4 regions of the Paenibacillus sp. LT-B23 genome follow, and region 2 is predicted to be linked to each of the others. Evidence: predicted binding sites of a transcription regulator. Region 2 holds the regulator's gene; each other region holds the start of a gene.
What was found. Region 2 encodes Rex, which represses fermentation and respiration genes when NADH is low (regulators of the CRP and FNR family bind a similar motif). Its sites were predicted from a motif close to TTGTGAAATATTTCACAA; they were not measured.

Region 1 (8,242 bases), on a different contig from region 2:
AACTCAAACGATTTGTTCCATCTCTCTATCTGATATGGCAACCAAACCATTCTCTTTAGCCCAAGCTTCCGCTTCCTGATTTAGCGCCTTGCCGATGCCTTTATTACGATGTTTTGAATCCATCACAAAAACAACGATACGCGCATAATCTTCATTTCTTTCATAAAAGATATCAGAGTGTAACCCAACCATCCCCACCACAAGCGATACGATCATATCTCAACTTCATTTCCTCTACAGATGTAGGATAACCCAGCTCCTCCATCAAATAAGCCAAGGCCGGAATATCTCGTGATGAGCAGTCCTTATCTTCAAAGTAAGCCCTCCACTTATGAAAATAAACATCATAAAAGAACAACCACCTATGTCACGAAGTGCCACTCCGTGGTCGGATGGTGCTTCCCATCGCTGTTGCGCCCACTTCGTTCTCGTTCAACTCGTTGTATTCTTTAGTTCATTTTGTAAAAAAATCAAAATGAATCTACTACCAGAATATAATACTTACCTCGTTATTCCCCCAGCGCAGCAAGCACAGCGCTGCGCCAATTCCCTCCTCCTGCTCCACCCCAAAAGAGTGGGGCAGGCTTTTGTGAAAAAAGGAGGGATCAGCGAGTAGTAGCGCAGCGGTACATTTGAATCTGAAGAAGCGTCAGCGCTCGCCTTTGCCCCCGGATTTCTCCAGCCATGAGCTTATTCAGGAAATCCGGGGGCAACAGCGATCGTAAGATCAAATGGACCGCGGAGCGTCACACACGAGCACATCCCCGAAGACATCCACAAACCCCGCCCCACTTACAATACTTTCTCCAAGAAACTAATCGTACGCTCATTTTGCGGATTACCGAATACCTCTTGTGGCGTTCCTTCCTCCACGATGTAGCCGCCGTCCATGAACACGACACGGTCGCTTACTTCGCGTGCAAAACCCATCTCATGCGTCACGATCATCATCGTCATGCCTTCACGGGCCAGATCGTTCATGACGCCGAGCACCTCTCCAACCATTTCAGGATCAAGCGCCGAGGTTGGCTCGTCAAACAGCATAATATCCGGGTTCATGGCCAGCGCGCGTGCAATCGCTACACGCTGCTTCTGACCGCCGGACAACTGTCCTGGCAATGCATCTGCCTTATCGGACAAGCCCACACGCTCCAGCAGCTTTAAGGCTGTCTCCCGTGCCTCTGCCTTGGACTGTTTACCCAGCTCTGTCGGCGCGAACATAATGTTCTTGAGCACCGTCATATGCGGGAACAGGTTGAAATGCTGAAACACCATGCCTATATTTTCACGGACCTTGTTAATGTCCACACTCTTGTCACTCAAGTTGTAGTCATCCACGATGACCTCGCCTGCGGTAATTTCCTCCAGCATGTTCATACAACGCAAAAACGTGCTTTTCCCCGAACCCGAGGGGCCAATGACGCAGACAACCTCGCCTTCCTGTACTTGCATATCAATGCCTTTCAGTACTTCGTTACTGCCATAGCTTTTTTTCAGGTTCTTGACGATAATTTTACCCACGGCGAACTCTCCCTTCAAGACGATTGGAAATTTTGGTCAGGACTGTAATGACGATGAGATACATCACCGCAACCACCAGCCAAATGTCAAAGGATTGGAATGTCCGCGCAATAATAATCTTACCCGATTGGGTCAATTCGACCAGGCCGATAACGGACAAAATCGAAGTATCCTTCAACGTAATAACCAACTGATTGATAAACGACGGGATCATGATTTTCACAGCCTGCGGCAAAATGATTTTGAGCATAGCCGTCCGGTATGGCAAGCCAAGCGAACGAGCAGCTTCCATTTGTCCCGGATCAATGGACTGAATACCGCCACGGATAATCTCTGTCACATAAGCTCCCGCGTTCAGAGACAACGTCAGTACGGCTGCAACAAAGAGCGGCATTTTGAAATCCAGTGCCTGCGGAATCCCAAAGTAAATAAAAAAAGCAAGTACGATCAGCGGAATACCACGGAAAACATCGACAAAAACTGTTGCAATACCACGAAACAGTTTATTGTGACTCACCTTCATAAAGCCGAACACCAGACCCAGCACAAAAGCTACCAGCAGGGATACAAGCGTGTACAGCAGCGTATTTCCCATTCCTTTGATCAGCGAAGGCAGAGAAGCGGAAATGAGTTCCCAACGACCACGCTCTACAGGTGCCGCACCTTTGCCGGATTCGCCCAGGTATTTGGACATGATTTTGTCATATTCCCCGCTGTTGCGAAGATTCACAAGCCCTGCATTAAATTTCTCCACCAGTTCCTGGTTTCTGCCTTTATTGACAGCGAAACCGTAAGAACCGCCTTTTTCCTTGTCTGTCACAAGCTTGAGTCCATTATTCTGTGTCACTCCGTATGCCAACACCGGATAGTCATCAAAACATGCAACTGAGTTTCCAGTCTTAACCTCATCATACATTTGAGAGGAATCATCGAACGGAACCGTAGTAAAGCCATATTTGGCCTTAACGGACTCTGCGAACGTATAGCCTTCTGTTCCTGTTTTGACAGCGACACGCTGCCCTTTCAGGTCCTCATAGCGTTTAATCGTATCATTATCCTTACGGACCGCCATGACCACACCTGAATCAAAATACGGTTCAGAAAAATCAAATTTTTGCTTACGTTCATCTGTAATACTCATGCCGGCAATGACGCCGTCCACTTGATTCGTTTCAAGAGCCTGCACTGCCGCATTAAAGCCAAGAGGCTTAATGGTATAGTCAAAATTCTGATCCTTGGCAATAGCAGCTAGCAGATCCATGTCGATTCCGACAAATTTACCATCTACATCTTCAAACTCAAAAGGCGCGAACGTTGTATCCGTGCCAATATCATATTTTGTTTTGTTTTCTGCATGTGCCACTAAGCCAAAATTACCGGCCAAGGCAACCACAAAAAACAGACAAATCATGAGTGCTATTAGTTTTCTAGATTTTTGCATAAGTTCCTCCAGTCAGTTGAACGGTTCAAAGTTTTCTGTTTATTCTACAGGAGTTATCAAAAATTGACTACTTTGATGTCAGATATTTTTTTATAATGTTTCATGGATCTGTCTGGTCGGGTAAGGTTTAAAAGACCTGTTTTTTTACCCCTTTAATGCCAATAAGCCCCTGCCGCAAAAGCGGACGGAAGCTTATTGTGTATCCTATAGTGTGTACTTATTTTCCGAGAAATAATGATGACTAAAAAAGAATTTTGAAAATCAAACCTGACAATAAGGCAGAAATTGGAATCGTAATAACCCAAGTAATGACAATGCGACCAGCCAGCGACCAACGCACAGCGGAAAAACGCTTCGCAGAACCAACACCCAAGATAGCCGAAGTAATGGCATGAGTGGTACTTACCGGTAAATGAAGCAACGTGGCTGTGAAAATAACCGAAGCTCCGGAAATATCAGCGGCGAAGCCATTGATCGGCTCGATTTTAAAAATCTTGGTGCCCATCGTCTTGATGATCTTCCAGCCCCCAATAGACGTACCAAGCGCCATTGCTGTTGCGGCCGAAATTTTAACCCACATCGGCACTTCCAGATGATCCTGATAACCCGCCGAAACAAGTGCAAATGTGATAATCCCCATTGCCTTCTGAGCATCATTCGTACCGTGCGTGAACGATTGAAGCGCTGCCGTAATGACCTGCATCGTGCGAAAACCTTTATTCACCGTATGCGGACTGCGACGAGCGAAGATGTATTTTAAAATCATCATTACGATATAACCGATTACAAAAGCAATCAGCGGGGAGAAAATAAGTCCCTCGACAATTCCGATGAAGCCACTCCAGTTCAATTTCTCCGATCCGGCTCCTACATACACAGCCCCCGCCAGCGCACCAATCAATGCGTGGGAAGATGAGGAAGGAATACCGAACCACCATGTGAGCAGATTCCAGATAATCGCTGCGATCAGCGTCGCAATGACGATATCAATCCCGTTCGTAAGCTTGGTAGGGTCAGCGACACTGCCACCAATCGTCTTGGCAACCCCTGTAAACAATATGGCTCCGAGAAAGTTCATGACCGCAGCCATAATAATCGCACGACGCGGCGTCAACGCACGGGTAGATACCGAGGTTGCGATAGCGTTCGCTGTATCATGAAAACCGTTAATAAAATCAAATGCCAGAGCAAGAAAAATAACAATACCCAATACCAGTAAACTTGTATCCATGTAAAAGGACTCCCTTACGAGTTACGCATAATGATGGATTCCAGCATATTTGCAACATCCTCGCATGAATCCGTTGTCGTTTCTAGGCGTTCGTACAATTCTTTGCGTTTAATCAGTTCAATGGGATCAGTCACAGTTGCAAACAGGTTTTTGATGCAAATACGCAACAGCTCATCCCCCTGGTTTTCCAAATCATTCAGGCGAATGGTGTATTCACGGATGGCCAGCAGCTTCTTCTGTGAAAGCAAATGTACAGCCTTCTGAATTTCATAAGCCGACTGACGCAAAATATCAGCGAACTGCACAATATACTCGTCCGGCTCCGTAATGTTGTACATATAAAAACGAGAGGCCGTCGCTTCCAGACCGTCCAGCACATCATCCATGGTCGTTGTCAGTTCCATGATGTCGTCGCGTTCCAGCGGCGTAATGAAGGTCTTGTTCAGCTCAGTAATAATCGTGTGTGTGTAATCATCACACTTATTTTCATACTTCTTCATTTCATTAGTAAACAGAACCACATCTTGAAGATTTGAAGTATGTTGGGCAAAGTAATCGGCTGCTTGCACGATTGTATCTGCCATATTTTCCAACGTCTCGAAGAATATATCCTTTTTCTTCAATCTCATTAACGATTACCCCTTTACGAAAATATCCGCAACCTGTTTCGACTGCATTAGACAACCTTTGCTATCTTATCACACTCATCAATGTTTTTGTAAAGTTTGTAAAGGCAAATTTCACAATATTAAGTATACATTACCCGACAAGGAAGTGCATTATCCGACAATATCTACCTCAAAAGGTGAATTTCGCCTACTTTACTTCACTTCTACACTTACATGCTCGTTCAACGAAACGTCCGCAGGAACCACATGTATATAGGATGTACCTGGTACTAACGGAATTTCAACTCCATTTTTCATAAAACGAATGGCATCACCGGATGAATGCTGCCACTCAGCATGTATCAGCCGTCCTTGTTGAAACACCATGGCCTCTCCACTGCCATTCAGCTCAACGCTCAATCTGCCTACATCATCCAGCGTTTGGTGCCTGGTGCTCATGACAATGACATTGGCCGCAGAGAGCTGCTTGTTATTGTTTTGATCCACATGTGACTTTTCGTTCACAAAACGCTTGTATTGCTGATCTGACGGATCGTAGGTGTAAGATACCTTGTAGCTTTTAAGCAAAAAGCGGATTTGTAAAGATACTGCATCCCCGTCTCCCATGACCGAGGTTTCACCGGATTTAAGGTAGTTATATACCGGAACCACCGTCTGCCTGGAGTAGCCTTTGCTTTCGCTTCCTTGGCGAAGTCTGTTCACATCTGTGTACAGATTGTGTGGAGGACGGCGATCCTTGCTTCTCCAGAAGTAAGCTCCCCCATTCGAAATCTCATCCAGATGCTCCTTTCGTTTCTGCTGTAAAATCGCATAGGCATCTGTACTTCCCCCGGCGTGTATCGGCAACGCCCCATAAGTTTCACCCAGCTCAATCAAATAAGGCCGGATGCTGCGGACCGGACCTATTTTCACATCTCCGCCATGACTTTGGAAAAAAGCTACCAAACGGGTAATTCCACCTTCCGCGAGAACTTCATATACCATATCCGCCTCGCTAAGTCCCGCCTGAGGCCGTGCAGCTGGAGCGTTATTAATCATAATGGCAAGCGGTCGTTCCAGAACAGGCTGCTCCACCGGAAGACCCGTAAGCGGAGCTGTAAATGCCGAAATAGTCGGTTCCTTGGACGGCTCAAGCGCCTCCGGCTGTGTTTCTTGCTTAAGCGGTTGAGGTGCGGGTTCTGATTCACCCGATTTGGACAAAGCAGAACAAGACATTATGGTCATACATAGCAAAACCGAGGTCATCACACGCAACCATCGTCTTCGATTGAAAATGGGCCCGGACAAGTTCATCCCTCCAGTTAGACATTTTTTTCATTATAAGCGTTATTTCCTGTTTTTGTCTTGATTGAAACACCTCATCTCTATAGAATACTTATCTGAAGACATTAAAATTTAAAAAATATTCAGACTTTGTGATTTTTATCACAAATAACTGTAACTGAACCTAATACAATAAGGGTGTAGCAGAGATGATCATCCCAAACCAAATGAAATACAAACAACATTATAAGATACGAAAGAGGAGTGGTTTGAATGTTTAACAACTGGTTGCGTGAAAATAAAGTAGCAATGTGGCTGCTGACTGTAGTACGGGTTTATCTGGGATATGAATGGATGACCCATGGACTTGAGAAGCTGACTGGCGGATTCGATGCAGGCGGATTTATCTCGGGGGCCATTGCTAAAACAGGCGGAGAACATCCCGCTGTACAAGGCTGGTGGGGATCGTTCCTTGAGGCCTTTGCCCTGCCAAATGTCGGTTTGTTCAACGTACTGATCCCACTGGGTGAGTTCCTGGTCGGAGTTGGCCTGCTTCTTGGTACACTGACTACATTAGCTGCTCTGATGGCAATGGTCATGAACTTCTCGTTCCTATTCTCGGGTACAGTAAGCACGAATGCAATCTACCTGCTGTTTGAAATCTTCCTTGTCGTTGCTGGTGCAAATGCTGGACGAATTGGCCTGGATCGTTGGGTACTGCCCTTCCTGCGTGGACTGTTCCGTAAAAATAAAGATACCTTTCCAGCAGATCCTGCTCGAAAAATAGCTTAAGCTACCCAAAAAACAACCGTTATCCTCCGGGCTAATGGTTGTTTTTTTGTGCAGCAATGCTGCTGTGTTTTATACGTTTCGGCTTTGTGCAGCTACGATGCTCCATTCTGGCTTATAAGTTTCGTTCTTGTGCAGTTATGCTGCTGCCCCTCCTCCCGGTTTGAAATCCCCTTTTTATATCCGATTCATCATTTCCCCAAACGTTTACAAGTTGGATACAATCCGGAATGCTCACGATACATTCCCCCTATACACTACAGTTACACCAAAGAAAGCCATGGAGGGTTATATCATGAAAAAAATCACCAAAGCCTACCTCATGCTCGCGACAGTAACTTTCACAGTACAAACTATGGGACTGGGATATCCATCACAAGCCGAAGCAGCAGTATCGACTACAACAATGCCTCAATCGGAAAGTGTTCAAGGTATCTCCAAGACCTTCGAGCAACTGCTGCGTCAACCCGGCAAGCTACCTCAGGCATTCGCTTATTTGCAAAAACACATTCACTCCATTCCAGCCTCTCAAGCCACCATCATAACGCTTCATCTGGAAAATGCACAGACCAAGCAATTGGATTCTTATTCACAAGCCTTATACCCAGCTTCTGTTCAGACCAAAATCAATACTATTTATAAACCCGGCGATTCGTTCACAAATGTAATTAGCCGCACCAAAGATACGAGCCTGAAGAAATTACTGACCCAAACCAGAGATGCCGGATACAAACTGGAAACCGCAGAAGGCATGTATTATCCTGTTATAAACTATGAAAAATATAAAGTTTTCGGAAAGCACACCACGGCAGATATCCGCAGCTATATTGACATCATGGCAGTGGAATCTGGACAGACGGCTACCAAGGATGCCGCGCTGCATATCGGATATCAGCAGTTGTCTGGACGGGTGCTGGCACAGGAAGACTTTTTAAACAAATATCCACATTCCAACCGTACACTAGCTGTCAAAGAATTGCATGATCTGTACTATTTCTATACCTTCTACGGCACAAACAATACGCCATTATTCGATTACGATACCAAGAAGATTCATCCAAACGCAAAAAAAGGATATCAACTGGTAATTCAACGCAACAGTGGCTCAGCTAGTCCTTATGTACAAAAACTAAAAGCCTTCGTGGCACTACTGGATCAAAACGGGGATAAACATACTGCACAGGTATTCGACTGGCTGAAAAAGAACGTACCCACTTCCTGATCAAGTTTTACAGAAACACACCCTACAGTAACTCCCGTTATATACACAAAAGAACTTCCATTCCCACTAGCCATGTGGATTCGGAAGTTCTTTTTCACATTTACGTATCACGTTCTTGACCGAAAGCCCAACAATTGAGACTCAGT
Region 2 (8,242 bases):
CTCTTCTTTTGTTACCATTTCCATGTTAATAATACCGAGTGAAGTCAAACCGGAAGTCATCATCGTATGAACAATGTTCAGCGCCTGCTCAAAATCGTTACTAGAGCCTGTACTGCGACCGCCATAGTACATTTCTTCCGCCGTAGCCCCTGCGAGCGAGATCATGATCTGCTCCTCCAGGAACTGCTTGGTATACAAATAATGCTCTTGCTGTGGATTGTGCCGCACATAGCCGAGCGCTTTCCCACGCGGGCTAAGTGCTACCTGGCTGACACTGCCCGGACGAACGATTTCAGCCATAATAGCATGTCCCAGTTCATGAATCGCTACACGTTTTTTCTCTTCCAGCGTGGATTCACGATCCGTTTTCTCACCCATCATCACCTTGTCAATTGCCATCGACAGATGCTTTTGCGCAATCATTTCCTGTTCCTGTCTCATCGCATAGATTGCCGCTTCGTTCATGACACTTTCCAGCTGTGCACCGGAAAACCCGTAGGATTCCTCAGCAATTTTGTCCAGATTCGCATCTTCCTGAATCGGTTTGTTTTTGGCATGGATTTTAAGAATATGAAGACGGCCCTTCTTATCAGGCAAATCCACTTGAATATGACGGTCAAAACGCCCTGGACGCGTTAAGGCGCTGTCCAGCATTTCTTTACGGTTTGTAGCTGCAATGATCAAAATGCGTGGAGTATCTGCCGAATAAATGCCGTCCATTTCTGTCAGCAACTGATTCAAGGTTTGGTCATATTCACGCTGCTGTCCACCCTCACGCTTGCCGCCAATCACGTCGATCTCGTCAATAAAAATAATGGCATTTTCTTTCTTTTCCTTGGCTGCACGAGTGCGGGCCTCCCGAAACAGCTCACGGACACGGCCTGCACCGACACCCACGTACATTTCAACAAACTCACTGCCTGAAGCGGCAACAAATACGGAATTGGTATAGTGCGCTGCTGCCTTCGCCATCAATGTTTTCCCGGTTCCCGGAGGGCCTGTAAGCAAAACACCTTTTAATGGACGAATGCCAAACTTGGAAATTTCATCATGCCGATTCAAAAAATCCAGCGCTTCGCGCAGCTCCTGCTTGGCGCTTTCTTGCCCACCGATTTCCTCAAAAGTCAGCTTGTCCGGGCCATTCTTTTTGCGTTTACGTTCTTGCCCGGCCCCTACAGCCAAGCCTCCACGTGCATGCATGAGCATTAACAAGCCGCTGAGCATCAAACCTGCGATAAGAAAAGGGATAATATTCACCCCGATAAAAATGAGAAATATAATGGTCACCGGCACAATGCCGATTAGTGCTTCCTTGATCCATCTAGGCATTAGACCATACCCCCATTTGCTGAGATTGACGTGGCAAAACGATAAACTTGGTCGCTTTGCCTTCGCTGAGTCGGATATAGACGTTGTTTGAATCCATATCGGTATCGGCCTCGATACCGGCTTTTTTCTTTTTCATCTGCTCGACGGTAGATGAAATTTGGGTGTATTTTTTATTTTCCATCGCTTCCGCTACCGGAAACATAGCCTCAGACCACCACTGGTTCAACGCTGGATTAGAATGATCCGCAATTTCCAGCTTAACTGTACGGCTGCCAATGATGGACTGTCCTTTTTGCTTAACTACATTGACCAATCCGGCGACATCTGCCTGCGGTTTGAGATCCAGATTCAAAACAACCTGATCCGGTTTAATATCTATTTGAGCGCTTGTCACGCCGGGATATTGGGAAACCAGTTTTTCCAGAGGACTTTGCATTGTAACCTGACGGTAAATGAACCATCCTCCAAACAACAGCGATGCTGCCAGAACCGCCGCAACAACGATAGGAACTGCACGAAATTTCAAATAACATCCTCCTCTCAAAATGTGAAAACCCAGAAGAAACGGGACGAATGTCAACAAACAACCAGACTGCATGATCTTACAATGATCCGCAAGTCTTTTTCTATCATTTTTGTCTATCACTTATAAAATATAGTATATCATAACGTATATCTAATATCGAAGGCAATGTGTGGGTGAGTTGTGGTTGGGCAAAATCATTGGTTATGGCTGTAATGTGTGACGCTGCGTGTAGGATTTGATCTTACGATCGCTGTTGCCATAGGATTCTTTTGATTAAATAAAACATTTAACGGTTAGAATCCCATGACAAAGGCGAACGCTATCGCTTCTCCAGATTCAAATCCTCCACTCCGCTACTGCACAGCCATAAAAGAATATTTCGCCTTATGAGGAAAGTTGGGTAGGTAAATATGCTTCGCTGGCTTGCAGCCAAGCTTAGCTTGAGGTGATAATAAAAAGACGTAAATACGAATTTTATCGTATTTACGTCTTTTTATTATTTATTTTGGCTTTTGATTGATCTTTATCATCTTCTTTGTTTCTTTGCTATTTTACTTTTCTGCATTTTCTTTGTCTTCTTTTCAGCACCTATTACCTTAGGGAAGTAGCTGGCTATAACCATATTGAAACGAAATTTACTTGCACCATTATAGCCCTTATATTGCATGGCGACCTAATACTACGTTTATACAAGAGGTCTATTACCTCACTATTAAATCTTTTAAAGGAACATCATCCCGCCGTCGATCAGAGGGGATTGTCCTGTCATGTAATCGGAATCGGGGCTTGCCAGAAAGGATACGAAGGCGGATACGTCTTCTGGTGTAGACAGACGGCCAAGGGCAATTTTGCTGCCGAATTCCTTGGTTGCATCCCCTGTAGCTTCGCCTTTGGATGCCGTAATTTCTTTATCGATACCGCTCCACATTGGGGTTTGTACAATGCCGGGGCAGTAGGCGTTAGCTGTAATACCATATTGGGCATATTCCTGAGCGGCGGTTTGTGTCAGGGCACGAACCGCGAATTTGGTCGCGGAGTAAATACCGAGATTGGCATTACCAACATGGCCTGCCTGAGAAGAGGCATTGATGATTTTACCACCATGACCCAACTCCTTGAACTTGGCAGCGGCTGCCTGAATGCCCCAAAGCACACTGGTCACATTGATGTGGAACAGCTTATCAAAATCAGCCAGCGTAACATCCTCCAATAGCTTGGCGGGAGCAATCCCTGCATTATTTACAATGACATCAAAGCCACCGAGCTTCTCAGATGCTTCCTTTACAGCCGCAAAAACCTGATCCCGGTCGGAAACATCGACTTTAAGGGCAAGCGATCGCCCTCCTGCCTTTGTAATCTCACCAGCAGCACTTTGCGCTGTTTCTTCATTTAAATCTACAACCGCCACTGCGAAGCCGTCTTGGCTCAGGCGTAAAGCAATAGCCCGTCCAATCCCTTGACCTCCACCCGCTACTAATGCAACTTTCCCATCCACTTTTCCCATGTCCATGAATCTCCTTTTTGTACAAGTAGTCATGATAACATAGCCACAAAATTATGGGTTACGTTAGTCTGCACCTATAATTAAACCATTATAAGGAAAAAATTATTATGATCTATGTAATATACTTCATATTTAACCTGTTTAAGGGAAATTCAAGTGATAGTTGAGCTTGAAAGATACATGCGGAGCCACTGCGCAGGCGGATGGTGCTTCCCATCGCTGTTGCCCCCGGATTTCTTGAATGAGTACACATGGGTAGAAATCCGGGAGGTGATGCTTTCGAAGCGAGCTTTCCTACGGAAAGCTTTTAAAGCGAACACTACCGCTTGTACAGCACCATTCCGCCTACTCCGTTTTTATGTACATTTTCGAGTTCGGCTTATATAACATTTTTTAAGTTAAACTCAATCAGTCATTCCATGATAAACACTTACCCAACAAAAAAAGCTAAAAAAGACGCAAATACGAATTTAAACGTATTTACGTCTTTTTTAGCTTCAACCATTCAAACTAGCCATTCTTTTTATAAGACAATGTCTTCTAAATTCACATATCTTTTTTAGTAAAAACGATTTTCCAGTTCATACAGAATTAGTTTGGTGTAAAACCCAAAACGGAGACAAGCGCAGCGGCGTCCGTAGCCCCTACCCCCACCTCCCATGAAAAGATGGTGTTTGGAGTGACTCCATGGCGGTCAGCCAGCGGAGTGGGCCATTTGAATCTGAAGAAGCGAAGCGTTCGCCTTTGCCGCCGGATTTTCCCCATAAGAATCTAATCGAAAAAAATCCGGCGGCAACAGCGATCGTAAGATCAAATGGACTACGCAGCGCTCCTAACACTCCAATACCACCAATCCCCATTCTAAACACACTCTAGTAATTGGGCAAAGTATACTTTACCCCCACCGATCCCCCATCCGAGAAGCGATAAAAGGTATAGTAATGATGACTGCCGTCATCATAAAACAGCTGCCACACATATTGACCGTTAAACACACTCGGCTGAAGACTCACAATATCTGCACCCGGAAGCTGCTGCTGGATCATCGCCGTCATTTTTTGCTCGTCGACTCCGTTTTTCAGTAGCTCGGTATGAACACCACTATTATCTGTGACAGGTACATTCGGTTGGCCCTCCACTTTTTGAAAAGGAACCCACACCATAATATTTTCGTTCTGAGCATTTTCCCCTTGAACTACCCAATATACCTGATCCCACACCGACTTCCACGTCTGCGTCGTGCTGACCAGACCACCCGATTGCTTGGCCTTTACGATAGCGGCATTTCTCTCAGTCACCTGGTCTTGAGTAACATAGGAATAATACCAGAAAATGCTGACCAGGATCAGTATGACGGCCAGAATGGCGACCGCTATCCATTTCTTCTTATTTTTCAAACCTGTGCTTCCTCTCTAAGGGGATGTGACACCTGAATTAGCGCGACAGCAGCCCTTCAAAGGCGGCTTGGGCCTCATGCTTGATACGTTCCTCATCCATAGTCAGGCACTCTCCGTTTTTCACAACCTGACGACCGTCTACCCATACATGAGCCACGTCTTTGGCGCTTGCAGAATATACGGCATGGGAAATGAGATCCGTACGCGGCAAGAAATGCGCCTGATTCAGATCGAGCGCGATAAAGTCTGCCTTGTTGCCTGCTGCCAGCACTCCTACCTCTTTCAAGCCAATCGACTTCGCTCCGTACTCCGTTGCCAGACGCAACGCCTCACCCGCAGGAACTGCGGTTGGGTCGCCAGATACTCCTTTGTGAATGAGCGCTGCCAGACGCATTTCCTCAAACATATCCAGGTTATTGTTACTGGCGGGACCATCTGTTCCGAGAGAGACAGTAACGCCTGCACGCAGCAGGTCAGGAACTCTTGCTACACCACTTGCGAGCTTCAAGTTGCTGCCTGGATTATGCGAAACCGCTACACCACGTTCAGCCAGCAAAGCTATTTCTTCGTCATTCAAATGAACGCCATGGGCAACAAGCGATGGACGGGAGAAAAAGCCGAGCTTATCCAGATGTGCAACCGGACGCAAGCCGTAGTCGCGTACGTTTTGCTCTACTTCGGCAATCGTTTCGGACATATGCGTATGCAACGGTAAGTCCAGATCATGCGCTGCCTGTACGAATTTTTCGATAAACGCAGGCGGGCACGTATACGGCGCATGCGGAGACATCATGGTCGTAATTCGACCGTCTGCTTTTCCATGCCAATTACGCGCAAAAGTCACAGCCTCAGCCAGCTTGATCCGCTGCTCTTCCTCTGAACATAGTCCAATCGCTCCACGCATCAGACTGGCACGGATGCCGGACTCTTCAGCTACACGAGCCACCTCGTCCATATGATCGTACATGTCCAGGAAAGTCGTTGTACCGCCTTTCAGCATTTCCAGCACAGACAAGGACGTACCCCAGTACACATCCGTAGACGTAAACTTGGCTTCCATCGGCCACATTTTTTCCTGAAGCCATACTTGGAGAGCCAGATCGTCCCCATACCCACGTAGCAGAGACATCGCCGCATGACCATGTGTATTCATCAGGCCAGGTAAAAACAGCAGCCCGTTACCGTCAATCGCGTCCGTCTCTTCCTCACCCGCTGGCAAAGTCTCGCCAATGTAGGTGATTCGGCTATCCTCCACGATCATATAGCCGTGGATTACCCCGGCTTCCGGTCTGTTCACGGCAAAGGAGCCGTTTTTAATCATCCATTTATTCGCTGTCATGTTGCGTATCTTCCTTTCCGTCCTCCAAATAATAAGCAAGGCTTAACAAATCCGTTGTAAAATCTGTGGCATGTACCCGAATGTTTGCCGGTGTCTTGAGAGTAGTGGGTGCAAAGTTCAAAATTGCTCCAATCCCACTCTCAATGAGCCTGTCAGCGACGTGCTGTGCTTCAAAATCCGGTACGGTAATAATCCCGATCCGAATGTTTTGTTCTTTCACGGTCGCTTCCAGTTCATCCATCGGCTGTACGACCAGCGTATTGATCCTGGTTCCAACTTTATCTGGAACAGCATCAAATACAGCTACAATTTTCATATTGTCTTTTAAATAAGCATTATAATTCGAAAGGGCTTGCCCCAGATTACCTGCTCCGACCAATACCACGTTAATTTGCTGGTCGATTTTCAGGATATGGCGTATTTTCTCGATAAGATAAGTAACATCATAGCCGATACCCTTACGGCCAAAATCTCCAAAATACGCGAGATCCTTACGAATTTGAGCCGGATTCAGATCCAGTCTTTGTCCCAGCTCCTGGGAAGAGACCGTAGTCACCTCCCGTTTGTGCAGTGCATTCAGATAACGTAAATATACGGGTAACCTCCGTACGACAGCCTCTGAAATTTTATCTGATTTCATACTTGCTCCCCCTAATTGTAACGGACATGTTTAGATGTCCGTCCGTTATGCCTCTGTCTCCGGGGCGGATTGGAGCCATTCGGCGATGCGAGGCACCATTTGCTCCGTCGGCATATGCTCCATTTTTGGTCCCGGTAATGAGTACAAAAAATGCTTCCCGTAATAGGATTCGATCACACGCGTATCGTAAACGATAACGACCCCGTGGTCGCTCGCCGTACGTACCAAACGTCCAAATCCCTGTTTGAAGCGAATGACAGCCTGTGGAACAGACAGCTTCATAAAAGGATTTTTCTTCTGCTGCTGGAGTAGCTCACTTTTAGCCTCCAGCAGCGGGTGATTGGGCGGTTGGAACGGCAAGCGCACGATGGCCAGACACGTTAGCGCTTTGCCCGGAATATCGACGCCTTCCCAGAAGCTGCTGGTTCCCAGCAACACAGAAGCTTTGGCTTCCTGAAAACGTCGGGTCAGCTTGCTGCGGCTTCCACTGTCCACGCCCTGCCCCAGCACAGTGATGTCGCTGGAAGACAACGCCTCTTTAAGCGGCTCATACACCTGCCGGAGCATGCGGTAGGAAGTAAAGAGAACGAGCATTCTCCCCCGCGTCGCTTGAGCAGTCGCGCCTAGCGAGCTGACGAGCATATCTACAAAATGCTCATCTCCTACACTGCCCTTCACGCTCGGGAAATCCCTTGGAATGACTAGCAGCACCTGATCCCTGTAGTTAAAGGGTGACGGGAGCTGCGTAGTCATCAGCCGTCCTTGATCTGCGGCCTCCTGCAAGCCGAGCTGATCGGTCATGTACTGAAACGACTTATCCACCGATAAGGTAGCAGATGTCAGAATAATGCTTCTTTTTTTGTCAAAAAACATTTCTTTCAGCTGGCGGCTCACATCGACGGGCACCGCATAAAATTGCAGCGACTTGCTGCGGAATTGCCCGCTCGCTTCAAGCCAGTATACGGTCGTTTCATCATCCAGCCGTATGAAAAAGCGCAAGCTTTCCCTAATGCCTGCCAAATCCTTGAGCAGCCCCGTGATATCCGTAATGAGGCTGTCAGCCGCATAATCGTCATGTTCTTCCTTCACATCGAGCATCAGCTTGTCGCCCTTGCGCAAAATTTCGCTCATCGTTACATAAAGCTGATTTTCCAGCGCAGCCGCCTGATCCCACTTGGCAGGCTTGGCCGATGGCTTGAGACGGGAAGAAAACTGCCCTGTTTCGCCCGGTGTCGCATCACTTCGCTCTGGCAGCATGCCAAACAGCTTGTCGCTCAGCAAATCCCAAGACTCCTTAACCTCCAGCACGAGCGGATATAACTGGTCGATAGTAGTGGCCCAATCCGTCGACTTCTCATGCCCCGACTTTGCCAACTGCTGACGCAGCGAAGGCAATTGTCCGTTCTTGCTGTCCTTGAACAACCGGGTCAGCGTATGCACGAGTGTGAAATATTTCATATGCATGCCCAGATGCTTTCCAGCAACTTCCTCCAGGTGATGGGCTTCA
Region 3 (8,242 bases), on a different contig from region 2:
TGGTCATGATGCCGGCTGCGATGCGTGTAGACCCACCAAGCTGGGTAGTTCCTCATGAATTAGGCCATGTATTTACCTATCATAATGGAGGAGAGGTCCCTTATGAGTGGTATGAAGCGGTAGCTAACTTCTTGCGTAATGAATATTTGGGTAGCGATTACTACAGTTATGGTGGAACGGTATATGGTCCAGACTCTGACTTTTTTGCCCCCTTTATACTGAATTCAGAATCACATTTTCCACATGTAAAGAATTGGTACGATGCATGGCCTATTCTCCTGTATATTAATGAAAATCCAGATCACATCAACGGACTTGGCCATCGAGCAATGTTGGATTTATTGTCTTACGGCGGAAAAGATACGACCTACTTTGAATCTATGGAAAAGGTAACTGGAGTTTCTACTAAAGAATTACTGGGTGGAATGGCAAGAAGATTGGTAACTATGGACTTCAAGAGTCAACAATATTATTTGAAACATTTAGATGAACTTTTGAGAACTAACGGCAATTATGAAAAGATATATACAACACTGAAAAGTGGTAAAGGCGGCTGGATGACCGTCCCTGAAAACAAGGCTCCACAACAGACAGGCTACAACATTGTTCCTTTAGATGTTGATTTCAGCAAAGCTTCCGTTACCGTTGATTTCCAAGGAACAAGCACAGCAAAAGGCGCTGATTGGAGAGCTAGCATTGTTACCGTAACGCATTCGGGGGATACCCGATATTCTACAATGTGGAACAAAGGGAAAAATTCATTGAATTTGCAAGGAGATGAAAAATCTGTTTATTTGGTTGTATCCGCAACTCCAGATGAAATTAAACATTTTAATATTGAAGAGGATGGTGAAACTTATCCTTATAAAGTAAAAGTAACAATAAAGTGATTGTGGATAATAATCATATTGTGGTTGAATGAAAAGCTTATCCAGGGTAAATATCAGAGTTTACGAAAAAAAGTGAATACATGCCTGAACAATGGCACTGGTATCAAAATACCAGTGCCATTGTTGTTAGTATGCTCTGAAAATAATCTTTTGGAATTGAATACACAGCAGCTTCACTAATGTTATCCATCGGGATACATCCAAAGGTAGTTTCTGAGATATGGGGTCATACAAGTGTAACTATAACATTAGATACTTATTCACATTTATTAAACAAGAAAGCAATAGAGACATCACTAGAAATTGAAGAAACATTCTATGATCAGAAATTTGACCAATAAATTTTAAAAATAGTTAATTATTAGTAACAAAATATGGATACATAATCACTTTTCGTGGTGATCGGGCATACAGTATTTTACCTATTACTGATAAAATGCGCTCCATGAGAGCATCCTGACAAGGAGGTCGGAGCTATGGTATATCGTGCAACATCCCGCAGAAGGGGTTCGCCTCACAAACGCTTAAACGCTGACACACTCAGGAAAATATCCGCCGCCATGCTGCCATTTTACAAAGCTATTGCAACCCGCCGTGCTTTTGCCGTTCAATGGTCACGAGCTGTTGTGCATGGCAATTTGGATCGGATGAAGGCCCTTCTCTGCTCGGTAGCGCCATTTGCTGCCAAGCAAGGACTGGGCACGAATGGCATCGGCTATTTTATCTCCTTCTTGGCCCAGCCACCAATGCTGTATTATACGAACGGAACGACGATTCCACCCGGTACGGTGCAGTTTACATTTGAACCGAGAGTTCACCGCGCCATCGCCAGAGCCGTTTTTCCGCTGTATCTCGAATTGGCACGCAATCGATGCTTTGCTTCTGCTTTAGCCAAAGCCATCAACCAGAAAGACCAGCGTGCGGTTACTCTGATGATCCGCAGCTTGATTCCATCCACTGCACTGAAATCCGTACAAATCGAGGATCATGGCTTTGCGTTGCTTTTTAAGTATCCTTACAGTAAATATCCATACCGAAATCTGCTCATTCAGGAGTTTTCTTAAAAAGGTCGCTACAGTCGTTACAGGCGTTTTTGCTTAAGTTGATCGATCAGCTCTTTACCCAATTGTATAGCCATGTTCGTCAACAATCGGATCTCGTCCTTCGTTACATGGTCCATATGCGCCCCGCAGCAAATTGCAAAGTTACCCGCAAACTCTTTTCGCAAACGAACGGCAATTTCTTCGGTAATATAAAATTCCTTGTGGGCTTGCAATTGAACGGTTTGAATCGGCTCCAGTCTGGCGCCTGCTGTAATCGTTCCCAGATGGGGCTGATCGCCGCCGGAAATAAGTACAACTATGTCCTCCCCCATAAAATAGGCATCCAGCACAAGGCGGATACGCCCACTTTCTTTTTCCAAATGAATCATATGATTCTCTCCTGTCTAAAAAATAGTATTGTGAATAGATTCACTTTATATGTTTCTATTTATTCTATCGCTTCCAGACCTGTTCCACAATTCAAAAAGACCCACAGCAGACCCCCGTAAATGGTGGCTTGCTGTGGGTCTTCTGTTGTTATTTTAAAAGAAACATTCCATGCACCTTATTAACGGATCGTGATGGTATGCGCAGCTTTACCGCTTGCGCCATTATTATCCGTCACCGTCAACTCTACGGTATACGTTCCGGCTGTGGTAAATTTATGCTTTACCTTGGAGCCTGACGCTGTATCGCCATCGCCAAAGTTCCAGCTATAGCTGACGATTTCGCCGTCTACATCACGTGAGGCTTTTCCGTTAAACTGAACGTTCTTGTTCTTCTTGGCTGAATCATTCGCCTGAATGATCGCAACTGGTTTCTCGTTAGAGGTCGGTGGATCCGGATCAGGGTCCTGTCCTCCACCCTTCGTTACATACAATCTTCCGGGTGCTTCCGTCTCCACTTCATTTCCTGCTGCATCCCTTACCCGGATCACAATGACTCCGCCTTCCAGGCTCAGAGAAGAGGAAGTGAAGTAAGTTCCTTCATAATGACCTGACGAAGTTTCGTTTAACGGAATTTCGTTTCGGGCCAAGGTGGTCAGATTGAAAGGCAATTCCACACGGAAGGATGCCTCCAATCCGGACGCACTGTCGAAGGATACCTGCACCGGTTGCCCTGGAGTGATACGCACATCCTCAGCAGGACTGATATTTTCCAGCTTCGGCAAAGCTGTATCGACATACACTGAACGGGTAACCGTCGTTACGTTCTCGGCAAGATCCTTGGCCGTTACCGTAATTTGATTTTCTCCTTCATTGATAAGCAGACGCTTGTTAAAGCTGCCGTCACTTCCAAATTCGGCTGGCTCACCGTTAATCGTCAAGTCGGTGAGGAACTCGTCGTAAACTGTACCGGTTACACTGACGACACCCGCATTTGTACGAGCTCCTTCATCTGGCGAAGTCAAGATCAGACCCGGTTTAGTCTGGTCAAGTATGACGACCACAGGCTCGGAACGATCTGTTACTTTGCCGTATACCGCCGCCTGAACACTCAGTGGATTGGCACCCGGCTGAAGATCGACCGCCAGACTGAACTGGCGATCCTTCACCTTGGTTGTGCCAGCCAGTTCATTACCGTTAAAGAGCTGGATGTCCGCCCCGTCTGCCGGGGAAGTACCTGTAACGGTAATTGTCTCTTCCTTCGTATACGTTGCCTTGGTCGGTGTTGTAATCGTTGGCGCATTAACCGGATATCTGACGATCGCCCGGATCATGTAATTGCCCTCATCCTCCGGTGATTGGCTCCATGCGCCACTTACACCTTGCCAGCTACGAAGCGCATTGGGTCCACTCTCGTCTGTAGCAAGACCCGGAGCTTGCGTGCCTGCGCTTGGCTGCGTATAGACGATATAGAAGTCGCCTTGAACCGTTACGGGTTCAGGGAATTGTACGGTCGTCCACTGTGTTTCATCCCGAACGGCTGTGCCGTCAAATGGACCAGCCAGCAGACGTCCCGGTGCGCCTGCCGCACCAGAGGCATCATAGACGGAGTATTTGAAAGCCGTTCCTCCCGGATTCGGGAAGGCTGAATTCCAGAACAGAAGCGACGCTCCTGTCACTTGAGCCACCTCTGATTCAGGTGTCATTCTGACTGCCCAGGAGTTGCCTGCGGCGTTAAAGGCTCTGGCATTTTCCCCGGTACCGTCATCGTAAGCAATGCCCCCCTGGAAGCCGATAAATGGCTTCAATGTGACATTCGCTTCCACACTGCCGTTCGGAGGTGCTGTGACCGTGACACTGTCGCTGTAATAATTTTCTGCTGCAATGGATAATGTATAGGTCCCTTCCAGCACATCCAGCGTAAATTCTCCAGCCTCATTGGTTTCAACCGGAGCAATGCGTGCATCCTCTAGCACAAGCACTTTCGCTTTTCGGATCGGTTCACCGGATTGCTTATCGGTAATGACTCCGTGAATCGTACCATGAGGTACCGCTTGGAGACTAAAGTTCGCTCTGATTACTTTATTATTCTCAATCGTGACCTGCTTCGTTTGAGGCTCATAGCCATAGGCTTCAGCCTTCAGCGTATAATCACCAGCTACGTGAATGAAGCTGTATTTACCCGTAGTCGGGTCTGTTTTCACCGAACGTCCGGTTTCCAGTACGGTAACTGTGGCGCTGGCTGGAAGACTTTCGAGACCGACACGTCCACTGTCCACCGCTGTTTCCGCCGGCTTCACTTTTTCCTGAAATTCGCTCTTTTCAGTACTTGTAATCTTGTACAGCGGGAATTGTTCTTCCGCTTTTTCCAGTTTGATATTCGACTCAGGCACTACATCCTTGGTCACTGTCGAAGCTGGAATGCCCAGCACACGGAAATCGTCAATGTACCAACCGTTTTTGTTCACACTGTTATCCGATTTCAAGCGGAAGCGAATTTGAATCTCATTGCCGGTATAGCTATCCAGATTGTAGTAAACTGGAGTCCATTTTTTCCCATTGGTGTTATGAGAGAATTTGCCCAGCTCGGTCCAGGTGTCGCCATTATTTTTGGACACTTCCACATAACCGTAATCATAGCCGGACTCAATTTCAAACCAGTGGTTAAAGGTAAGTGTCGCGTTCCGCACACCATTCAAATTAATTTTTGGAGAAACCAGCGAAAAGTCAGCTCCGCTCTCATAGTTACTATCGAGATCGGTTGCCCATACATTTGGTCTGGATACTGCACTTTCTGGTCCCACTTCTTTGGGGATGCCACGTTCCCATTCATCCTTGGTACCAGAATGAGTCCAGCCATTATCCGAGTTGCCGTCAAATGAATCGCTATACAGCGTATCCGGCACTTCTACTCTCAGTGAAACCTCATTCGACTTGGCTCCCTCGTTACCACTGTAATCCTCGGCCGCCACTGCATAATGATAGGTCGAGTCGCCGACCGTAATCGTATCGGTGAAGGTCAGTCCAGAGGTTGTACCCAACGAAGTGTAATTTTTGCCCGATTGGGTGGAGCGATACACTTTGTACTGCTTTACGTCTTCATCGGATGAAGCATTCCAGGCCAGCGAGACGTTGCCGACTGTATCCGCTTCGGCAGTCAGATTGCTTGGCGCGGCAGGTGCAACGGTATCCGGTTCCTGAATCGACAGATCGTCGATATACCAGCCATCTTTTACAATCGTATTATCACTTGTAAAGTTGAACAGAAGGTATACCTTCTGACCTGCAAATGCTCGCAGATCGAGATATTGTGTTTTCCAGCCGTTGCTGGTGCCTGTAAATGATAATACCTGCTCAAATGCATTCTGATTGTTGGTGGTGGCTACATATACTTTGCCGAAATCAGAATTGTTTTCGATATCGTACCAATGCTTGAAGCTGAGCAATGCCCCTTTGGGACTGTTGGTCAGATCAATCGGAGGAGCCAGAAAATAGCTATTAGAGTTGGACTCATATTTACCTTCGAGATTGGTCGCGAGGACCTTCGTTCCCGAATGTGCACTTCCTGGGCCACTTACCGGGGTTCCCCATTTCCAGACACTACCCTGTCCACCGACATTGATACCGGCAATATCCTTTTCAAAATCCTGTGTATAGCCAGGTTTGACGCCTTTGGAGACATTAACCTTGTACACTTCGGTTTCAAAACCATTATTGCCATAATCATTCACGCGAATATAGTATTCCAGACCGGCACTATCCACCAAGAAAGTCGGGATGGACGCTTGATATGTACCATCTTTGCTGTCGCCGGAGGTCCGTTCCAACGGAATATATACATAGTTTGACGTACCCGCTGTTCTGGCAAATGCCTCAACCGCTGTCACGCCGACATTATCCGTTACATGAGCAGTCAGAGGTATATCAATGCCCTCGAATGCCGCAGCAGACGGTGTATGCTCCAGAACAGGCGCTTCGAGATCATCTCCACCTGTTACAACTTTACCGGATACGGAGCCCAAGCCCTGGACGACAGAGCCGACTGCATCCAATGCATTAATGACACCATGTCCGTAGCCATTGTTCGGAGAGGTCGGATATGTGCTATCCGTGCGTGGTGTAGCTGTATTTTCCAGAATTTCTTCCAGTTGATCCACGGTAAGCGAATGATTCGCTTGCAGCAACAGAGCCGCAAGTCCCGCTACATGAGGGCCCGCCATGGAAGTTCCGTTATATCCGCCTTTATAAGCACCGCCAGCAACGGATGATCGAATATTTACACCCGGTGCAGAAACTTCGGGCTTCACTTCGCCATATGGCGACGGTCCCAGCAGGGAGAAGCTGGCCAGTTTGTCATTGAGATCGGTTGCTCCAGTGGCAAAGGATTCCGGGTAGTTAGCTGGATTCGCTACCGATCCAGGACCGCCCGGATTCGAAAGAGATGTATTACCTGCGGAGAACTCAGGGAATATCTGTGCATCCCGCCATGCTTGAACCACAGGTCGGAACCATTCATCGAGGCCAGGTCCGCCGCCCCACGAATTGTTCACCACGTCCGGTGCAAGCTCGGGATGAAGATTGCCTTGAGCATCCCTTGGCGCAAGCAGCCATTGGCCACCGTCGAGTATAATTGCATCCGTCGTTTCCGGATTAAAAATCCGAACGGCAATCCACTTCGCGCCAGGCGCAACGCCGACCCGGTTCGTACCATTTTCCTCGGAGCCGACCATCGTTCCCATCGTATGCGTACCGTGGGAATCCGCTTCCTGATCGACCGGCAACGTCGCATGACTATGCGGATCGTACCAGCTCAGCTCGGGATTCACGACATTGCCTGCCGCGTCCAGACCGCGCCATTTGCGATGCAGGGCCGGATGAGTATAGTCTACGCCTGTATCGAGATTGGCCACGACGATTCCGGTTCCGTCGATTCCTTGTTCCCATACTTGGGGTGCATTAATATGTGATATATTCCATTCCACGGTAGATGGGTCTACAGCGTTCTTACCTGCATTGCCGGGCTTCGCCGATGTTTTACTATCGTCCTTTTCCAGCTCTACAGCTTTCTCTGCGGTTGCAGATTTTGCCGTGTCTGCTGTCGCTGTTTCAGCAGTTTTGGCGGCTGTCCCCTCTGCCTGCTTGTCAACCGTCACCTTTTGCAGATAACGTGTTTCATTCGGCAAAATTTTGTCTACCTCAGGCAGCTGCGAAATATGGTCTAGCACCTCCTTGGTACTTGTGACCGCCAGGGCATTGACAATAAAGTAGCTTTTATATTCCTTCACTCCACCGCTCTCCGATTGCTTATCCAAATAATTTTCAAGCCCATATTGGGTTCTTGAAGCGGTTTCACGCAGAGAGCTGATCACATTGCTGCGGACAGCCATTTTGGCGGCAGAGGGTGTTATTTTCTCAAGCGAGGCCTTTTGGAGAGCATTTTTGGAAACCTTGTTTGTGTCTACCTGTTCTTTTAATTTGACCAGATAAGTTACATAGTTGTTCTCCTCAAACTGTTTGGTCAGTTTAGGGGATACCTTCGCGGTCGTTACCTTGTGCGAGCCTGATTTTAGCTCCAGCTTGGAGCCATCCGGGGTGTTATTCGCCAAAGCGGGTTGGACAAAAGAAAAGGCCATAAGCAAAGATAGTCCGATAGATAGTGGTTTCTTGAATCGTTTAGGTTTAATCAATTACTTCTCCACTCCTTTTACTAGGTTTAATATTTCTGGTATAACCTGTCCGAGAGTAAGACCTCATGCCTTGCACATCAAACCTACGGGCTGCACAACATGATATGGTTGGCAACCACCTCCTTCATAGAATATAGAGGTCAGCCTTTTGCATCATTCGATCCCCAACGCTCGAAAGTAGAATATATAAACGATTTGGATTTTCTTAGGTGAGTTTATTTCATAGGTGAATGTAT
Region 4 (8,242 bases), on a different contig from region 2:
TAGCCCACGGATCGCCTATGCTTGCTATTGAACAGACAGAATATACTGCTTTTCTGGAGCAGTTCGGAAAGAGCATTCGCCCAAAGGCCATTGTTATCTTCACCGCCCATTGGGAGACGCAAACATTGACAATTAGTTCGATAGACGGCACTTACGATACGATTTATGATTTTGGCGGTTTCCCACCGGAGCTGTATGCAGTGAAATATCCGGCTCATGGTTCGGTGGAGCTGGCGGCCAAGTTGAAAGAATTATATGAGCAAAAGAGCATTGATGTACAAACAGATCGGGCGCGAGGGCTGGATCATGGGTCCTGGACACTTCTGCATCGTATGTATCCTGAGGCGGATATCCCGGTAGTTCAAATTTCCGTGAATCCGTTTCTATCGCCGAAAGCACAATATGCTATTGGAGAAGTGTTGCGCGGGCTAGGTGAACAGGATATTTTGGTCATTGGGAGTGGTGTAACTGTCCATAATCTGCGCATCGTCAAATGGGGACAAACGAAAACAGAGCCCTGGGCTCTTGATTTTGATGACTGGATTATTGAAAAGGTACAGAATGGAGATGTGGTGGCCTTGGACCGCTATGAAAGTGAAGCCCCGTATGCTCGTCAGGCGGTACCGAGGGCTGAACATTTTGTACCGTTGTTTATTGCCATGGGGAGTGGAGATCCGGCGAATAGAGCCAAGGTTGTCCACAGAAGCTATGAGATGGGGAATTTAAGTTATCTGTGCTTCCAGTTCTAAAAGTGTGGAGAAGAATGTTGGCGGGATGTTAGGCGCTTCGCGATCCATTTGATCTTATGATCGCTGTTGCAGCGGGATTCTTTTGGGTTGTATAAGACATTTAGAGGTGAGAATCCCGCTGCAAAGGCGAATGCTTCGCTTCTTCAGTTTCAAATGGATTGCTCCGCTGCTGCCCGCCATTTAGTTGGAGTGGGAGTGTAAAATTAAGAGAGTGTTCTGTAAGCCATACAGTTTACAGAACACTCTCTTTTACATAAAATAAAACAAATAATTTAAATTCGGCAAATCTCACGCGGGCACAGTTCACAATGACATACGCCTTGCAGCATTTCCAAATCCTTGACAACGATCATGCCATTATCATATTCGACTGCATTTTTTTTGCGCAAATCACTCAGCATCCGGTTTACACTTTCACGGGTGGCACCGATCATATTGGACAGGTCGGTATGAGTAATTTTTTTATGAATAAGAATATGCTCTCCGTGAGGCTCTCCGTAGGTGTTGCACAGACGGATCAGTGTGGAGCACAGAGCACCGGGCTTGCCGTACATCATCAAATCCCGAAACTTGGTCTGGGTAATACGGTGGTGGGACCCCATCCATTTCATAAAGTCAATGGCAAAATCACAGTGCTGGCAAATGAGTAGCTCCAAATCCGTATGATCGACAACACCGATATCACTGTCCTCCAGAACTTCGGCAGAAAAGGAGTGCTTGGTACCAAAAAATGGATCAGCTTGACCAATCAGATCGCCGCTTTGGTACATATATAGTATAAGTTCCTTACCCTCATCCGTTGTTTTTGTTACTTTAACGCGTCCGCGCCTGATATAAAACAGCTTATCCGCTGTATCTCCTTCCCAGAATAGATGCGAGCTTTCTGGCATGACCCGATCTTTCATCATCACTTGCAGCCGGTTGAAGCTGGCCTCCGAGAAGCAACAGGTGTTGCCGCGGGCTTCCATTACGTTTGCAGGGTTTCTCATCGTCCATTTCCCCTTTGTTTCCTTTGTTTTTTTATCTGCAACTTGATCAATTCAAATTCATTATATACCTGTGCTATGCGTTTTTGGGGCAAGAAGAGGGGGTAAAAGTGGCAGAATTCCAAACTTTGTGATTTAATTCACTTCATAAAATAAAATTTTAAATATATTGTGAAAAAAATCACAATATATCTTGAAAAGCTGTGTTACGATCAGTGCGTGAACAAGAGATAGTACACGAGATAACAGGAGGATGAGGGAAATGGCTGTTAAAAACGAGGTTATCCAAAAAGAGCAAAGCGCTGAGCAGTATATTCAAACGCTGATTGACCGGGCGAACCGGGCACAGAAGGCTTTCATGAGTATGAATCAGGAGCAGATTGACGAAATCGTACAAGCTATGGCAATCGCAGGGATGGATAAGCACATGCATCTGGCGAAGCTGGCTGTTGAAGAAACAGGACGCGGTGTGTATGAGGACAAAATCATTAAAAACATGTTTGCAACAGAATATGTCTATCATAGTATCAAAAATGAAAAAACCGTTGGTGTCATTGAAGATAATGACTTTGACAGTTTTCAAAAAATAGCAGAGCCCGTCGGCATCATTATGGGGATTACTCCAGTGACTAATCCGACTTCAACTACAATGTTCAAAGCGTTGATTGCTATAAAAACACGTAATCCGATCATCTTCGGTTTCCATCCATCCGCTCAATCGTGTAGTGCGGAAGCAGCTCGCGTTTTGCTTGAAGCAGCCGTCAAACATGGTGCTCCGGCCGATTGTATTCAATGGATTGAAGCTCCATCAATGGATAAGACAAATTCACTCATGAATCATCAGGATGTGGCGCTGATTCTGGCAACTGGTGGATCAGGCATGGTTAAGGCGGCGTATAGCTGCGGTAAACCGGCTCTGGGTGTAGGCCCAGGTAACGTGCCTTGCTTTATTGAAAAAACAGCAGACATCAAGCAGGCCGTGAACGATCTCATCCTCTCCAAATCTTTTGACAACGGTATGATCTGTGCTTCCGAGCAAGCGGTTATTATCGAAGAGCCAATCTTCGAACAAGTGAAAAAATTGATGATCGCTAACGGCTGCTATTTTGTAAATAAAGAAGAAGCAGCAAAGCTCACTCAAGGAGCTATGAATGTAGAGAAATGTGCAGTGAACCCGGCCATCGTCGGACAGTCTGCTGTAAAAATTGCTGAAATGAGTGGTATCACAGTACCAGCAGGAACTAAAATTTTGGTCGCTGAGATTGAAGGGGTAGGAACAAAATTCCCATTGTCTGCGGAAAAATTGAGTCCTGTATTGGCTTGCTATAAAGTGAAAAATGCGGAACAAGGTATTCAACGCGCTGCTGAAGTCGTGGAATTCGGGGGCATGGGCCACTCGTCCGCTATTCATTCGAACGATGAGGACGTTATCGCTCGGTTCGCAAACCGTTTGCAAACAGGCCGTATCATTGTAAATTCGCCTTCCACACATGGTGCGATCGGTGACCTCTACAACACCAACCTTCCATCACTGACACTTGGTTGTGGTTCGTACGGACGTAACTCGACTTCGTCGAACGTATCGGCAGTCAACTTGATTAATGTGAAAAGGGTGGCGAAACGTACGGTGAATATGCAATGGTTCAAAGTACCTTCCAAAATTTATTTTGAAAAAAATTCGACTCAGTATCTTGCTAAAATGCCTGATATCACACGTGTAGCCATTATCACAGACCCTATGATGGTGAAACTCGGATATGTGGATCGTGTCATTCATTATTTACACCAACGCCAAACACCGGTAGCTATCGAAGTGTTCTCGGAAGTAGAGCCAGATCCATCGACAGTTACAGTAGAACGTGGTACTGAAATGATGAGACGTTTCCAACCGGATTGCATCATCGCACTGGGCGGCGGTTCGCCAATGGATGCTGCCAAAGGCATGTGGATGTTCTATGAATACCCAGATACTGATTTCAACAATCTGAAACAAAAATTTATGGATATCCGCAAACGGATTTACAAGTACCCACGTCTGGGTCAAAAAGCGCAATTTGTAGCCATTCCTACAACCTCGGGTACAGGTTCGGAAGTTACATCGTTCGCAGTTATTACAGACAAAAATCAGGGCAACACGAAGTATCCGCTGGCTGACTATGAGCTGACTCCTGATGTGGCAATTATTGACCCTGAGTTTGTATATTCGCTGCCTAAAACGGCTGTAGCGGATACAGGTATGGACGTTCTGACACATGCCATTGAGGCTTACGTGTCTGTAATGGCTAGTGACTACACAGATGGTCTGGCGATTAAAGCTATTCAACTGGTATTCCAATACCTGGAGCAATCGGCTCTGACTGGCGACAAGCTGGCTCGTGAAAAAATGCATAATGCTTCCACACTGGCAGGGATGGCGTTTGCCAATGCGTTCCTGGGCATTAACCATAGCCTTGCGCACAAATGGGGCGGACAATATCACACAGCCCACGGCCGTACGAATGCCATTTTGTTACCACACGTCATTCGCTATAATGCGAAAAAACCGACAAAATTCGCTTCGTTCCCTAAATATTCGCACTTTGTTGCGGATGAGCGTTATGCAGAAATTGCACGCATACTGGGACTGCCTGCACGTACGACTGAAGAAGGGGTTAATAGCCTGATTGAAGCGATCCGCAAGCTGAACAAAACACTCGGTATCGAGGAATCGTTCCAGCAAATCGGCTTCGATGCGAAGGATTTTGAATCGCGTGTAGATTATCTGGCTGACCGCGCTTTTGAGGATCAATGTACAACTGCGAATCCGAAGCTGCCGCTGGTTACCGAATTGGCTGATGTATACCGCAATGCCTTCTACGGACGTTTTGACCAATAATATATAGGTACGAAGAGGCTTGTAACTAAGCATTTTCCCGTTCAATACCAATGCAGGCTCTCTATATAGAGGGCCTGTTGGTTTGGGAAGGGAGGTGAACGGCAAGGATAAAGGTACGGGCGTAATCGCCAGGGAAAATAAAGTGATAAATGTCACCTATATTGTGATTTTTGTCACATACTACACTCTATCATTATTCTACAATAAGGGTGTAAGAAAGGTCCCGACACTGAGCGTAAGGCATCGGTGAAAAGGCCGGGCTCGAGACACTATTTAATGTGAAAAAAATCACAAGTCCGGAAGACCAAACAATTTGGAGGGATTTACATGTCGGTGATTGAGAGAGAATTACAAGAGCAACAATCTGGCTGGAGAGGTTTTAAAAAAGGCAAATGGACTAAAGAAGTCAACGTCAACGATTTTATTGAAACCAATATCTTACCTTATGTCGGCAACGAAGAATTTCTGGTTGGCCCTACCGCCAACACAACTGCTCTGTGGGATATTGTATCTGATCTTACCAAAAAAGAGTTGGCAAACGGCGGCGTGCTTGATGTAGACGTAAATACGCCATCTACTATTATTTCACATAAGCCGGGTTATCTAGACCGGGATAAAGAACAAGTCGTTGGTGTACAAACAGACGCTCCATTCAAACGCTCCTTGCAGCCGTTTGGTGGAATCCGGATGATGATCGACGCTTGCAAAGCCTATGGCTTTGAAGTACCGCAAAGCATTGTTGATATCTTCACTCATATTCGTAAAACGCATAATCAGGGTGTATTCGACGCTTATACCGATGATATGAGAGCAGCTCGTAAAGCGGGTATTATCACTGGTTTGCCGGATGCATATGGTCGTGGACGCATTATCGGTGACTACCGTCGTGTAGCACTGTACGGTGCAGACTTCCTGATAAAAGACAAAAAGACTCAACTGAAAAGCCTTGAAGTGGATTCAATGGAAGAAGACGTAATTCGTCTGCGTGAAGAAATTTCCGAGCAAATTCGCGCTTTGAACGAGCTGAAACAAATGGCTGCTGAGCATGGTTTCGACATCTCAAAGCCTGCTAACAACGCGAAAGAAGCTTTCCAATGGGTGTATTTTGGCTATCTTGCAGCAATCAAAGAACAAAATGGTGCAGCAATGTCCTTAGGACGTGTATCTTCCTTCCTTGATATTTATACTCAACGGGATATGGAAGAAGGCGCAATGACAGAAGAGCAAGCACAAGAATTAGTCGATCATTTTGTTATGAAACTGCGTATTGTTAAATTCCTGCGCACACCTGACTATAATGAACTGTTCAGCGGAGATCCAACATGGGTAACTGAATCCATTGGCGGTATGTCCATTACTGGAGAAACTCGGGTTACTAAAAACAGCTTCCGTTTCTTGCACACCCTGTACAATTTGGGACCTGCACCGGAGCCAAACCTGACTGTACTGTGGTCAGAAAAATTGCCTGAGGGCTTCAAAAAATATTGTGCCAAAGTTTCTATTGAAACTAGCTCCATTCAGTATGAAAATGATGATCTGATGCGTCCGATTTATGGCGATGACTATGGTATCGCTTGTTGTGTATCGGCAATGAAAATCGGTAAACAAATGCAATTCTTTGGTGCCCGTGCCAACTTGGCTAAAGCTTTGTTGTATGCCATCAACGGTGGTGTGGATGAAAAATCAGGTGCTCAAGTGGGTCCTGAATATCCTGCAATTACAGGTGAAGTGTTGGATTACGAGGAAGTGCTGAGCCGCTTCAAGCCAATGATGGAATGGTTGGCAAAATTGTACATGAACACTTTGAACGTTATTCACTACATGCATGACAAGTACAGCTACGAACGGATTGAAATGGCACTGCATGACCGTGATATTGTCCGTACGATGGCTTGTGGTATTGCTGGTCTGTCCGTTGCTGCCGATTCCCTGAGCGCCATTAAACATGCGAAGGTTAAACCGATCCGTAACGAAAAAGGCATCGCCATTGACTTTGAAATCGAAGGGGAATACCCTTGCTACGGTAATAACGATGATCGTGTAGATAACATCGCAGTAGAACTGGTAGAGTCCTTCATGGGCATGATCCGCAAGCACAAAGCTTACCGGAATGCGGTTCCTACTCAATCTGTACTGACCATTACTTCCAACGTGGTGTACGGTAAGAAAACAGGTACAACACCGGATGGACGTAAAGCTGGCGAACCGTTTGCACCAGGTGCGAACCCAATGCACGGACGCGACAAAAAAGGTGCTTTGGCTTCCCTTAGCTCCGTAGCTAAGTTGCCTTACGAGCACAGTCTGGATGGTATCTCGAATACCTTCTCCATCGTGCCTAAAGCCCTGGGTAAAGAAGAAGAAACACGCAAAACGAATCTCGTTTCCATGATGGATGGCTACTTTGGAAGCCATGCGCATCATCTGAACGTCAACGTGTTTGCTCGTGAACAATTGCTGGATGCGATGGATCACCCAGAAAACTATCCACAGCTTACAATTCGTGTATCGGGTTATGCCGTTAACTTTATCAAGCTGACTCGTGAACAACAGTTGGATGTTATTAACCGTACTTTCCACGGTACAATGTAACAAAGCTTTACGTATCATATATTACAACGACGCACGCATAGCGGATGCGGGAAGGAAGATGCAACATGCTGAAAGGTCACATACACTCATTGGAAACCTTCGGGACCGTAGATGGTCCCGGCATCCGCTTCGTGCTTTTTATGCAAGGATGCTTGTTAAAATGTCAATATTGCCACAACCCGGACACCTGGGCTTTAAATGAAGGCAATCCAATGACACTGAAGGAGGTATTGGCTGAAATTGAGCCATATTTAGCCTACTACCGTTCTTCGGGAGGCGGTTTGACCGTATCCGGTGGAGAACCGACACTGCAAGCTCATTTTGTAGCAGAGCTGTTCAAAGAAGTGAAGCAACGCTGGAATTTGCACACGACGCTGGACAGTAACGGTTTTAATGACGCAGGCCGTATCCAAGAACTGCTGGACGTAACGGACTTGGTGTTGCTGGATATTAAGCATATTGACAACGACAAGCATATTAAGCTTACAGGCAAGTCCAACGATCGTATGCTAAGTACGGCACGCTGGTTGTCTGAACAAGGGCGCAAGATGTGGATTAGACATGTCTTTGTACCGGGTATTCATGATGACGAGCAGGATCTGCTGAATTTGGGTCGGTTTATAGGAACGTTGAACGGAGTCGAAAAGTTCGAAATTTTACCCTACCACCAAATGGGTGTATACAAGTGGGAAATGCTCGGCAAGGCGTATCCGCTGGAAGGGGTTCCGTCCCCCACAGAAGAAGAGGTTCAACGGGCCTACCGTCTCATTGAAGAGGGCCGCATGGAGACCGCAGGGACAAATGTCGTCGGTCGTTCGTCATAATGTTGAATGGCCTTTAAATTACTTTCTGGTTATGAACCGCCGCCCATCAGGTCAGATGGGGCGGCGGTTTTTTGTTATAAAATTTCTTGCAGCGACAGGAGGAAGTTCCCTTTTTTTCATGTTCAGCAAAATTCCCAGCAACTTTTGGACAACAGCTGCGTCTAATAGTATGACTTTTTACGGGAATGATAATAATTTGGTAATAGAAGGAGACAGAGA

Region 1: ACWXW9_RS25760 (DoxX family membrane protein) is a predicted target of Rex. The motif match lies at 6,236-6,253, and genes of this name have one in related genera.
Region 3: lpdD (prenylated flavin chaperone LpdD) is a predicted target of Rex. The motif match lies at 2,351-2,368, and genes of this name have one in related genera.
Region 4: adhE (bifunctional acetaldehyde-CoA/alcohol dehydrogenase) is a predicted target of Rex. The motif match lies at 1,905-1,922, and genes of this name have one in related genera.

The regions. Positions count from the first base shown of each region.
Region 1 covers NZ_JBSQBM010000028.1:43,944-52,185, reverse strand. Annotated here, with positions in the region: gene ACWXW9_RS25790 (GNAT family N-acetyltransferase) at 4-216, opposite strand; gene ACWXW9_RS25785 (amino acid ABC transporter ATP-binding protein) at 793-1,521, opposite strand; gene ACWXW9_RS25780 (amino acid ABC transporter substrate-binding protein/permease) at 1,514-2,962, opposite strand; gene ACWXW9_RS25775 (inorganic phosphate transporter) at 3,204-4,193, opposite strand; gene ACWXW9_RS25770 (DUF47 domain-containing protein) at 4,208-4,822, opposite strand; gene ACWXW9_RS25765 (DUF3048 domain-containing protein) at 5,015-6,115, opposite strand; gene ACWXW9_RS25760 (DoxX family membrane protein) at 6,359-6,877, shown strand; gene ACWXW9_RS25755 (hypothetical protein) at 7,170-8,096, shown strand; gene ACWXW9_RS25750 (dioxygenase family protein) at 8,197-8,242, opposite strand, start outside.
Region 2 covers NZ_JBSQBM010000001.1:116,605-124,846, reverse strand. Annotated here, with positions in the region: gene ACWXW9_RS00650 (AAA family ATPase) at 1-1,329, opposite strand, end outside; gene ACWXW9_RS00645 (hypothetical protein) at 1,322-1,855, opposite strand; gene ACWXW9_RS00640 ((S)-acetoin forming diacetyl reductase) at 2,577-3,359, opposite strand; gene ACWXW9_RS00635 (hypothetical protein) at 4,004-4,228, opposite strand; gene ACWXW9_RS00630 (cell wall elongation regulator TseB-like domain-containing protein) at 4,232-4,756, opposite strand; gene ACWXW9_RS00625 (amidohydrolase) at 4,794-6,095, opposite strand; gene ACWXW9_RS00620 (redox-sensing transcriptional repressor Rex) at 6,082-6,735, opposite strand; gene dinG (ATP-dependent DNA helicase DinG) at 6,781-8,242, opposite strand, start outside.
Region 3 covers NZ_JBSQBM010000007.1:233,783-242,024, reverse strand. Annotated here, with positions in the region: gene ACWXW9_RS11420 (DUF6055 domain-containing protein) at 1-890, shown strand, start outside; gene ACWXW9_RS11415 (hypothetical protein) at 1,367-1,954, shown strand; gene lpdD (prenylated flavin chaperone LpdD) at 1,972-2,322, opposite strand; gene ACWXW9_RS11405 (S8 family serine peptidase) at 2,502-8,006, opposite strand.
Region 4 covers NZ_JBSQBM010000005.1:214,350-222,591, forward strand. Annotated here, with positions in the region: gene ACWXW9_RS09095 (DODA-type extradiol aromatic ring-opening family dioxygenase) at 1-749, shown strand, start outside; gene ACWXW9_RS09100 (Crp/Fnr family transcriptional regulator) at 1,022-1,738, opposite strand; gene adhE (bifunctional acetaldehyde-CoA/alcohol dehydrogenase) at 1,998-4,610, shown strand; gene pflB (formate C-acetyltransferase) at 4,938-7,199, shown strand; gene pflA (pyruvate formate-lyase-activating protein) at 7,265-8,023, shown strand.